3 regions of the Paenibacillus sp. J53TS2 genome follow, and region 3 is predicted to be linked to each of the others. Evidence: riboswitches for the same ligand, from Rfam matches in the RefSeq annotation. Region 3 holds a riboswitch; each other region holds the start of a gene.
What was found. Region 3 has a riboswitch for cobalamin ahead of KJS42_RS17670 (anaerobic ribonucleoside triphosphate reductase). Riboswitches for the same ligand answer to the same signal wherever they lie in the genome.
Positions count from the first base shown of each region.

Region 1 (3,404 bases), on a different contig from region 3:
GCGAGCGCTCACTGGAACAGGTGCAGGAGAGCCTCGCTGCGATGGAGGAGGTTGCCGCATCGGCTTCCCAAATCCATGACGCCGCAGAGCATCTCCTAAGCCGCAGCGAGCACACCCGGGCCGAAGCGGTGCGCATGGCTGGGGCGCTTGAAGCGGCGGATGGCACGATCCGTTCGTTGGCCGATTCCCAGGAATCGATTGCCGGGCCGATGGAGGAATTGGAGGGGAATACGCGGAAGTTGGGCGCGCTGTACCGGAGTTTGGAAGAGATCGCCGGGGAGGTGGCTTTGCTGGCGCTGAACGCATCCATTGAAGCGGCCCGTTTGGGGGCTCAAGGCAAAGGTTTCGACGTGGTAGCCGTACGTATGCGTCAGCTGGCGGACCAAAGCACCGAAGCGATCAGCCGCTCTGCTCCGTTGTTCCGGCAGATTGCCGCGGATGTGGACCGCGTGAAGTCCACGCTGAAAGGCGGCCGGGACTCGGCGCTGGAGGGCATTTCCCTGATGAAGCGAATGGGCGAGGATATTCGTTTCATCGCGGAGGAAGTGGCCGGAGTGAATGGACTGGTTGCCGAGACAGGGCAGCGAAGCCGGGAGCAAGCCGAGCTGACGCGTAACATGGAAGCCATGCTGGGTGAGGTGCATGAAGCACTGAATCGAAGCATCATCCATGTGGAGGGGGCGCTGTCTCGAATGGAGTCCGAACGGGAGCATATTTCCAAGCTGCAGACCGTAGTCGTGGGGCTCGACCGGGCGCAAGGCGAACTGATGGTTTCGCTTAACTCCGTGCATTCGGGGACGGATTTGGCCGCCGGAGGCGAGGAAGCGGTGGCGTTGGGACAGGCCTATGCCCGGAAGCTGCTTAAGGCAGCCGATCAGCCGCGGTTCCTGGCGATGGAACCGGCTGGACACCGAGCCGCTCTGGAGGAGCTATTGGCCGCGGAACCGGGACTTGAAGCAGCTTGGTCAAACCGTGAGGACGGATCCTTTGTCGTGTCCATCCCGGAGGCTGGTTTGCTGAACGCCAAAGGTCGGGAATGGTTCCGCCGTGCTTTTGCCGGGGAAACGGTCGTCTCCGAGGCGTATATCTCAGCGATTACGAAACGGCGGTGCATGACGCTTGCCGTGCCCATCCGTCGGGGCGGCGAAGCGATTGGCGTCCTGGGAGCGGATTTGTCTCTGGAGTGAAGTCGAAGACATGACGAAGCGGATTAGATATTGTCAGTTTCCCGCTTTTCCCCTATAATCCAATAGAGAAGAAAGCCTTAAGACAAGCGTACAAATTGTGCCCGTAGGTCCTGAAGCAGCGGTGAAGAACGCCGTGCCGCTTCGGGTTAAAAGGGAAGCCGGTGCAAATCCGGCACGGTCCCGCCACTGTAAACAGGGACGAGCTCACGATGCCACTGTCGCCCGCTAGGGAGATGGGAAGGCGAGCTTTCGTCGATACCTGGAAGTCAGGAGACCTGCCACGGGAAATCAAGACGGTCCTTCGAGGAAAGGATAACGTTCTGCCAAGAGTATCATGGCTTGGCGCCAGACTGTGGAGCTCTCCACTTCGTCGGCGCGCGGCATGACTTTGTAGACGTAACCCCATCCGCTAGGATAGGGGTTTTTCTTTGTTGCCGGGATGGTGTTCGGCTGGACTTGAAATCCGGCTGCACAACGTACCGCTGAAGCACGAGGCGATTCTTTACCAACTGGAATGAACAAAAAGGGGAGATTTGGAGATGAAGAACTGGAAACGAATCGCAAGCTTGGGCTTGTTGGCCTTGCTGCTGGTGCTGGCTGCCTGCGGTAACAACGCAGTGAATCAAGGAACGGGGAACGTTGCGGAGGCGACGCAGCAGACGCAAAACGCGGGAACAAATGCTGAAGCGAATCAACCAGCCGCACAGGAGACGACTTATCCCTATACCGTAACGGATTCCACCGGCAAGGAGTTCACGTTTGACGCAGCGCCGGAACGAATCGTTTCGCTGGCGCCGTCAGAGACGGAAGTGCTGTTTGCTCTTGGGCTTAATGAACAAGTCGCCGGCGTATCCGATTTGGACGACTATCCGGAAGCGGTGAAGGACAAACCGCGGATGGGCGGATTCCAGGTGAACGTTGAAGCGATCGTGGCGGCGCAGCCGGATCTCATTTTGGCAGCTAGTCTCATTGATGAGGCGACGGTCAAAAGCCTGACGGATATGGGACTTCAAGTGTTCCAATCCAATCCGAAAACGATCGATGCGGTTATGGAGCATATCCAAACGATTGGCAAAATCACGAATCACCAGGCCGAAGCGGACGAAGTGGTCGGGAAGATGAAGCAGGAGGTCCAAACCGTTACTGATGCGGTGGGTTCGCTGAGCGAGGATCAGAAGAAAAAGGTGTACATCGAGTTTTCCCCAGGCTGGACAGTCGGTAAAGGTGAATTTATGGATGAAATGATCACGTTATCGGGCGGCATCAACGTTGCTTCCGAGGTTGAGGGATGGTCCGAGATTAATGAAGAGCAGATTATTCAAGCGAACCCGGATGTCATTTTGTATGCAAAAAGCGTAATTGACGAGAACAACAAGACGTTGGCTGACATCATCAAAGGCCGTTCCGGCTGGGACCAAATATCGGCTGTGAAGGAGAATCGGATCATTGCTATGGACGATAATCTGCTTAGTCGTACAGGTCCTCGCGTGACACAAGGGCTAATCGAAGTCGCCAAAGCGATTCATCCGGATTTGATCCAGCCATGACGCGCGGCAGATTAGCCGGATATGGGGCGGCGGGACTCGTTCTGCTAGCGGTGACGTTGCTGTTCTGCATCGGCATTGGCTCTGTCTATGTTCCGGCAGGGGATATTGCGGCCATCCTGCTGCATCGGCTCCCGGGTCTTGGCCGCTTGATTACGCCGGACTGGGGCGCTGCGGCAGAGCAAATCGTCGTGCAGGTTCGCTTGCCTCGCGTGCTGCTCGGGATGTTGGTTGGCGCTTCGCTCGCCGTGGCGGGCGCAGGCTTTCAAGGCGTGCTGCGCAACCCGCTGGCGGATCCCTTTACGTTAGGGGTATCATCAGGTTCGGCGATCGGTGCGGCTGTGCTGATTTTTTTCGGATGGCAGTTTTCGTTGCTTGGCATCTTTACGTTGCCTATGATCGCCTTCGTGACCGGGGCAGTTACGTTATGGATCGTGATCTGGCTGGCCCGGGAGAACGGGAAGCTGCCCATCGAAAGCCTGGTCTTGTCCGGCGTCGTGATGCAGTCTTTTCTAGGGGCGGTCGTGTCCTTTTTAACGGCGATGTCGAAAAAAACGATCAATGAGATTTATTATTGGACGATGGGCAGTTTGAGCTTGCGCGGATGGTCGTATACGGCCATCCTTTTGCCGTATTTGCTGGTGGGGGCCCTGTTCCTGTGGAGCCGGGCCAA
Region 1 covers NZ_BOSK01000001.1:964,068-967,471, reverse strand. Annotated here, with positions in the region: gene KJS42_RS04610 (methyl-accepting chemotaxis protein) at 1-1,187, shown strand, start outside; cobalamin riboswitch at 1,275-1,484, shown strand; gene KJS42_RS04605 (ABC transporter substrate-binding protein) at 1,727-2,734, shown strand; gene KJS42_RS04600 (FecCD family ABC transporter permease) at 2,731-3,404, shown strand, end outside.
Region 1: linked by a shared signal. The riboswitch ahead of KJS42_RS04605 (ABC transporter substrate-binding protein) and the one ahead of KJS42_RS17670 (anaerobic ribonucleoside triphosphate reductase) in region 3 are both predicted to bind cobalamin.

Region 2 (3,404 bases), on a different contig from region 3:
GGTGGCGTGCAATACGAAGATATCGTCTTTCCCCAGCGTTTTTACGGTGTCCATGATCATCTGGAACGGCTCCATTTTACTCTTGAGCTGCTCCCGGACGTCCAATTCAACGATTTTGGCATCTTGTCGTTCCATTGAGCTTCACCTCTTTCATCAGATTGCAATCGGGTTATCGTTTCTTAATGGCTCATCGCCGGTGCTCCATTATCCTTGCCATCTCGAGTCACCCGCAGGATAGCGGTAGCCCCCAAATAAGCGTCGTTCAGTTGATGGGTTAAAATCGGATAATCGCCTTCTTCTGTGACGGTAAACTCGACAACTGCACCTCCACCCGCCGGAAGCAACACGGTTTGCATGCCGTACAGCTCGTTCTTTGGGTTACCATCCAGATAGACGTGATCAAAGGTGGTGCCGACCACATGGAAGGAAGATACATGGTTGGGGCCCACATTCACAACGTAAAGCCGAACCTTATCGCCAATCTTGGCGAGGAAGGGATGTTCTTTTAGCGTGTGGTCATCGCCGTTAAATACGACATATTCCGGATCGCCTTGTTGGAAAGCATCCATATCGTTCTCCGCGTACCATTCGCTTTGGACGATCGTATATTCCTGATCGATATCCGCATCCGTAGGGTAACCGTCCTTCGGTTCGACGATGATCATCCCATACATTCCGTTGGCTACGTGAAGCAGCACTGGACTTACTCCGCAATGGTACATGAACACGCCGGGTGTATCGGCAGGATAGGTAAACGTTCCTTGCTCGTCGGGCATCACCTCGACGAACTTCTGGCTGGGAGCGGCATGGACGGCGTGAAAATCCATCGAATGCGGCATATCAGGGTCTAAATTGTTGAGCGTAAATTCCAGTTGATCGCCTTGCTTTACGCGCAATACCGGGCCAGGTGCCGTGCCGTTAAACGTCCAGGCATTATAGGTGACGCCTTCCGAGATCTCAATGTCGGTTCGTTGAGCGGTCATCTCGATGTGTACGGTATTCCCCTCGCGATGGACGACCGGCTCGACTGGCGGATGATTGATATGCGGCGCTTCCTCATGAGGAGCTGCTTCACGGACTGGAGGCTCCTCTGAAGGGAACGCAAACCAGGCGGCTGCGATCATGACCAGACCGGACAAACCTAGTAAGGACCACTTCAGAATGTTCCGAGATTTCATGAGTCATTCCTCTTTCTGTCGTTTATGTGTAAGCCCATGGCATTCTTGTTTGATTAGTTTCATCGTACGATGGGTTTGGGAGTCGAATTGTGATATTAATCACTTGAAAGTTGTCGAAAATGTTGTCATAAATATTTAAATTCCGATGTGTTTGGTATTGTATTCGCCTGGGACATCAAGTAAGATGGGAGGTATATTCCAACCGAATATCGCGGAAATAGGTGTTCCGGCCTTGCTTGGCCGGAGCTTAAAAGGGAAGTCCGGTGCAATGCCGGCGCGGTCCCGCCACTGTAACGGAGGAGTCGGATGCATCGAATGCCACTGGTGATCAAGTCACCGGGAAGGCCGCATCCGGCGATGATGCCGAAGCCAGGAGACCTGCCTATTTCAACGGCACTGCTGTACCTACGGGAGATAGGGAGGTGTTAAAGATGCAAGCCATCGAACAAATGATCGAAGGTCCTCTTTAGCCTATGTTGCTATCGGGGACCTTTTTTGTGTTGCAAACTATGGGTGTCATCAAGCCAAACGATGAGGAGGAAATCAACATGGGGAACATGAACATAGTTAGCGGAAATCTGGGATATCCCAGAATCGGCGGACAACGGGAATGGAAGAAGCAAATTGAAGCCTATTGGGCAGGGAAAATTACAGAGTTAGAGCTGCATGATCGATTGACGGAAATTCGGATGGGTCATCTTCGTTTACAGCGGGATCGGGGGATTGACGTGATCCCGGTCGGTGATTTTACCTATTACGACCACGTATTAGACACTGCGACGATGTTCGGACTGATACCGGAGCGGTTTGATTGGAACAGCGACAAATTGCCGCTGGATCTGTATTTCGCCATTGCCCGGGGGAATGACCTGGTGGCGGCAAGCGAAATGACGAAGTGGTTTAATACCAACTATCATTATATCGTGACTGAGCTGGGGCGTCGGGATCCGAGGATAATCGTCAACCGCCCGCTTATGGCTTATTTGGAAGCCAAACAGGAGCTGGGCATAGAAGGTAGACCCGTGGTGCTGGGGTTGTTCACCTTGTTGAAATTGTCTAAAGGGGAGACCGCGGACCAAGTCGATGACTGGATCGAGAAATTATTGCCTTTATACGTACAGGTATTACGAGAGTTGGAAGCGGCAGGCGCCACATGGGTGCAAATGGACGAACCGGCTTTAGTCGTCTCTTTAACCGAAGAGGACGTTCGCCGGCTGGGCTTGATTTATCGGACGATCGCCCGGGAAGTCCCTGATCTGCGGATTATGCTGCAAACGTATTTCGATGCCGTCGAAAGGTACGATTCGCTTGCAGATCTGCCGGTGCATGGCTTGGGACTGGATTTCGTGCACGGCCGGGACGGGAACATGGAGGCACTGCGTCGCTACGGATTTCCTGCAGGCAAGACACTTGGTGCAGGGCTTGTCGATGGACGGAATATTTGGCGTACAGATTTGGACGAAACGCTTAGCCTGTTGAAACAGATTTCCATTTTAGCCGGAGAACCGGAACTGATTGTGCAGCCTTCCTGCAGCTTGCAGCACGTCCCGGTATCCGTGGCGGGCGAAGAGCGCTTATCCCCGGTGTTACGCGAGGCGCTGGCGTTTGCCGAGCAGAAACTGGAGGAGCTAACGAGCTTGTGCAAGGCGGTAAGCAGTGAGGGACCCGAACCGGTGCAGTTCGCGGAGAACCGCCGTGCGCTGGCCGCACTCGCCGCAGATCCGGCCCGGAGCCGTGTTGCGGTGCGGGCGGCGGCGGTGCAGGCTGCTGTAGCCCCGGCGGAGCGAACTAGCGAGTTTGCACAGCGGCGGCTTAAACAGCAGGCGAAGTGGCGGCTTCCGTTCCTGCCCACAACGACGATTGGCAGTTTCCCGCAGACCGCCGAGGTTCGGGCTGCCCGGCAGAAATGGCGGAAAGGCGAGTGGGACCAGAATAGATATGAGGAGTTCATCCGAACGGAAGTCCGCAAATGGGTCGAGATCCAGGAGGAACTTGGGCTTGATGTGTTGGTCCATGGCGAGTTTGAACGCACCGATATGGTGGAATTTTTCGGTGAGAAGCTACCGGGCTTTGCATTTACGCAGGGGGGCTGGGTTCAGTCTTACGGTACACGTTGCGTCAAGCCGCCTGTGATCTACGGGGATGTCGAGTTCGCCGAGCCGATGACCGTCAAGGAAACCGCCTATGCCCAAAGCCAGACGGCTAAGCCGGTTAAAGGGATGCTAA
Region 2 covers NZ_BOSK01000001.1:119,999-123,402, reverse strand. Annotated here, with positions in the region: gene KJS42_RS00595 (DUF2249 domain-containing protein) at 1-135, opposite strand, end outside; gene KJS42_RS00590 (multicopper oxidase domain-containing protein) at 180-1,178, opposite strand; cobalamin riboswitch at 1,381-1,578, shown strand; gene metE (5-methyltetrahydropteroyltriglutamate--homocysteine S-methyltransferase) at 1,727-3,404, shown strand, end outside.
Region 2: linked by a shared signal. The riboswitch ahead of metE (5-methyltetrahydropteroyltriglutamate--homocysteine S-methyltransferase) and the one ahead of KJS42_RS17670 (anaerobic ribonucleoside triphosphate reductase) in region 3 are both predicted to bind cobalamin.

Region 3 (3,404 bases):
CATTCCAAGTGGGAGGAATAAGGGGATTGAGTAACTTTCCGGCAGAAGTTTAACTTTAATCGCAAAAACGCGCCCCCCGAGACCTCGGAGGGCGCGTTTCCACTTGCATTAAGGATGCTGGTGAAGGGATTCGAACCCCCGACCTACGCATTACGAATGCGTTGCTCTACCAGCTGAGCTACACCAGCAAGTTCGTTTTTAGCGAACAAAAATTATTATAACTCGTTTTCAAAATAATGCAAGCGCCAATGCTTGGTAATTACAATTTCTCGCGAACGGAGCGCAGCTTCTGCTCCGAGGAGCTGGCTTTGTCGCGGCGGTCGTCGATCTTGATCGACGTCGACACGCGGCCGGCACCCGACTGGAACGGCGCTTCATGGATGGCACGAATGGCGGCGAACACGTCGTCCAACGGCCCTTCAATAATCGTGCTCATTGAGGTTAGGGTAAACGTAATTCCCGTCTGCTTCTCCAGCACCCGATGCAACTCAGCGACATAAGCGCTCAGGCTGGTGCTACCCGTTCCGATCGGAATGACAGTTACTTCAGCGATGGCCATAATCGATCCCTTCTTTCTGGTAGTGGTTTTGTTTTCAATCACGAGCTTGTTATTCAACCTACCTCCATTCTACCCATCCTTGCACTTGAAGATCAACCGATCTCTAACGGACTGTAGTGACCTTATTTGTCCCGGGAATCCGAACTTCGCTTTCTAATGGACCTTGGAGCCGCTATTTGCCTAGAATCTGCCCCATTTATACGTCTTCGCACCAAATAAGGGCCTTGGGGTCCGTTAGATTTCTTATTCGTCAGAAATTGCAGAAATAACGACTTCTCAGTCCGTTAGCCAACACCGTTCGAAAAACAGTTGCCGCCCCCAACCATCCTCCTAGTTCCTCAGTCCCATTCATAAATGTTCACAATTCTCCCTCGTCCCCCACTCTCCGCATCGTTATAAGGACTGGAGATTTTCACGACGTTTTCAGGTCATTTACATGGTAAAAATTCGGTTTACAAACACAACATCTTGGGCTATCCTTAGATCAACGCAACAAAATATAGTGTGAACGGGTGATCCGGCGGACAAGCCTCCGGACCTTAAAAGGGAAGTGCGGTGCAAAGCCGCTGCGGTCCCGCCACTGTAATCGGTAGCTAGGCGCTAGAGACGAAACGTTCATCGAATCGTCTTGAAGGCCCAGCCGTTCGTCTGACCTTTATGCCACTGCGGCTTGATTCTAAGGCTGCGGGAAGGCGTCAGCAATGACCCGAAAGCCAGGAGACCTGCCCGTTTGGAAGACACCGACGGAAAACCTGCGAGGAACAGGGATGGTGTCCGCTTGCCGCTGAACCTTAGGGCTTCTATTTCTATGCCCAACGTGATCGTTATGATGCAGCGCATTCGGGCATGTCCACCCTCGTCGGGTTGGACATGCCCTTTTATATGAAGTAAAAACTCAGTTTATCGGGAGGAGAACTTTGTTATGGCATTGCTAAACCAGACGTATACCGGCCGAGACACCTTGCTGGATGAAGTCATTCAATTAGGCGAGGAAATCGTGCACAGTCGAAATCTCGAGGTGCTGCGTGAGAACGCCAATTTGAACGGGGAGAGCTTCTCCGGCAAGATGAGTAAATTCGGAAGCGAGTATGCTAAATGGTACGCAAACCATTTCGTGATGCCGGCCCGCTTGGTCCAAGCCATCCAGGACAATATTGTCTACGTCCACGATCTGGACCAATACGCCATCGGCACAACCAACTGCATCTTTATCCCTTTCGATAAGCTGCTGCGCGAAGGCTTCAATACCGGGAACGGCAGCGTACGCCCGCCATCCTCCATCATGACGGCGATGGCGCTGGTGGCGATCATTTTTCAATCCCAGCAAAACTCCCAATACGGCGGCGTATCCGCGAACAAACTGGACTTCGATCTCGCCCCGTACGTGGCCAAATCATTCGCCAAGTACTTCCGCAAAGGGTTGGATTACTTTGAGGAAGGCGATGCCAGCGCCGAGTTGGGCGACATTGCCATGAGCCGCAGCGACCTCCGAGACGGGTATCCGAAAGCCTTCAAATATGCGTTAAAGGAAACCGAAAGCGAAACGCTGCAGGCGGCCGAGAGCCTGGTCCATAACCTAAACACCATGTCGAGCCGGGCCGGCGGACAAATCCCGTTCACCAGCATTAACTACGGAACCTGCACCTCGCCGGAAGGACAGCTGGTAATCAGCTCCCTGCTCACCGCGACCATGCGTGGGCTAGGCAGCGGGGAGACGCCGATTTTTCCGATTCAGATTTTCAAATGCAAGCAAGGGATCAATCAAAATCCAGGGGAACCGAACTACTCCCTGTTCCTGAAAGCGGCGGAATGCTCAGCCAAACGGCTGTATCCGAATTTCGCCAACCTGGATGCCCCGCTGAACCTGATGTATTACGATCCGACGAATCCGGATACGGAATTCGCTACGATGGGCTGCCGCACCCGGGTGCTGGCCGACCGTTTCGGACGGAACCATCTGTCCGGCAAAGGAAATCTATCCTTTAATACGCTAAACCTCGTCAAAATAGGCCTGGAGCACGGGACCGTATTGGGCCATCGCAAGGAGGCCGATGAGCGCGGCTTCTACCGGGAGCTGACGCATTATATGGATATCGCGCTGGAGGGACTGCTGCACCGTTTCAACATCCAAGCCTCTCAGAAGGCGAAGGCTTCGGATTTCATGATGCGCGAAGGGGTCTGGGAGGGCGGCGAGGCGCTGGCACCGGACGACGCGGTTGGCGATCTGCTCAAACACGGTAGCTTGTCCATTGGATTCATCGGCTTGGCCGAATGCATGAAGGCCATGTACGGCAAACACCACGGCGAAGACGAAGCGGTGTATCAGAAAGCGTATGATTTGATCGCCTACATGCGCGACTATTGCGACCGCCAAAGCGAAATCCATAATCTGAACATCACGTTGTTCGCCACCCCGGCGGAGGGCCTGTCCGGCAAATTCACTAAACGGGACCGTGCGGTATACGGCCCGATACCCGGAGTCGTGGATCGCGAATACTACACGAATTCATTTCATATCCCGGTCTACTACAACCTCAGTGCCGCGCGAAAAATCGAACTGGAAGCCAAGTTCCACGGGCTTTGCAACGCGGGTGCGATCTCTTATATCGAGCTAAACGGCAATGCCCGCAGCAACCCGGCAGCGTTCCTGAAAATCGTGCAATTCGCCCTGCAGCAGCAGGTCAGCTATTTCAGCATCAACCATCCGATCGACCGGTGCTCGGCTTGCGGCTTCGAAGGGATTATCGGGGCAACCTGCCCTTCCTGCGGCAGCCATGAGAACGATGTGCATATCCGCCGCTTGCGCCGGGTGACGGGCTACCTGACCGGCGATTTCCAGACGCGG
Region 3 covers NZ_BOSK01000008.1:167,373-170,776, forward strand. Annotated here, with positions in the region: gene KJS42_RS17655 (HD domain-containing protein) at 1-21, shown strand, start outside; tRNA gene KJS42_RS17660 (tRNA-Thr) at 116-188, opposite strand; gene KJS42_RS17665 (MTH1187 family thiamine-binding protein) at 260-559, opposite strand; cobalamin riboswitch at 1,053-1,303, shown strand; gene KJS42_RS17670 (anaerobic ribonucleoside triphosphate reductase) at 1,482-3,404, shown strand, end outside.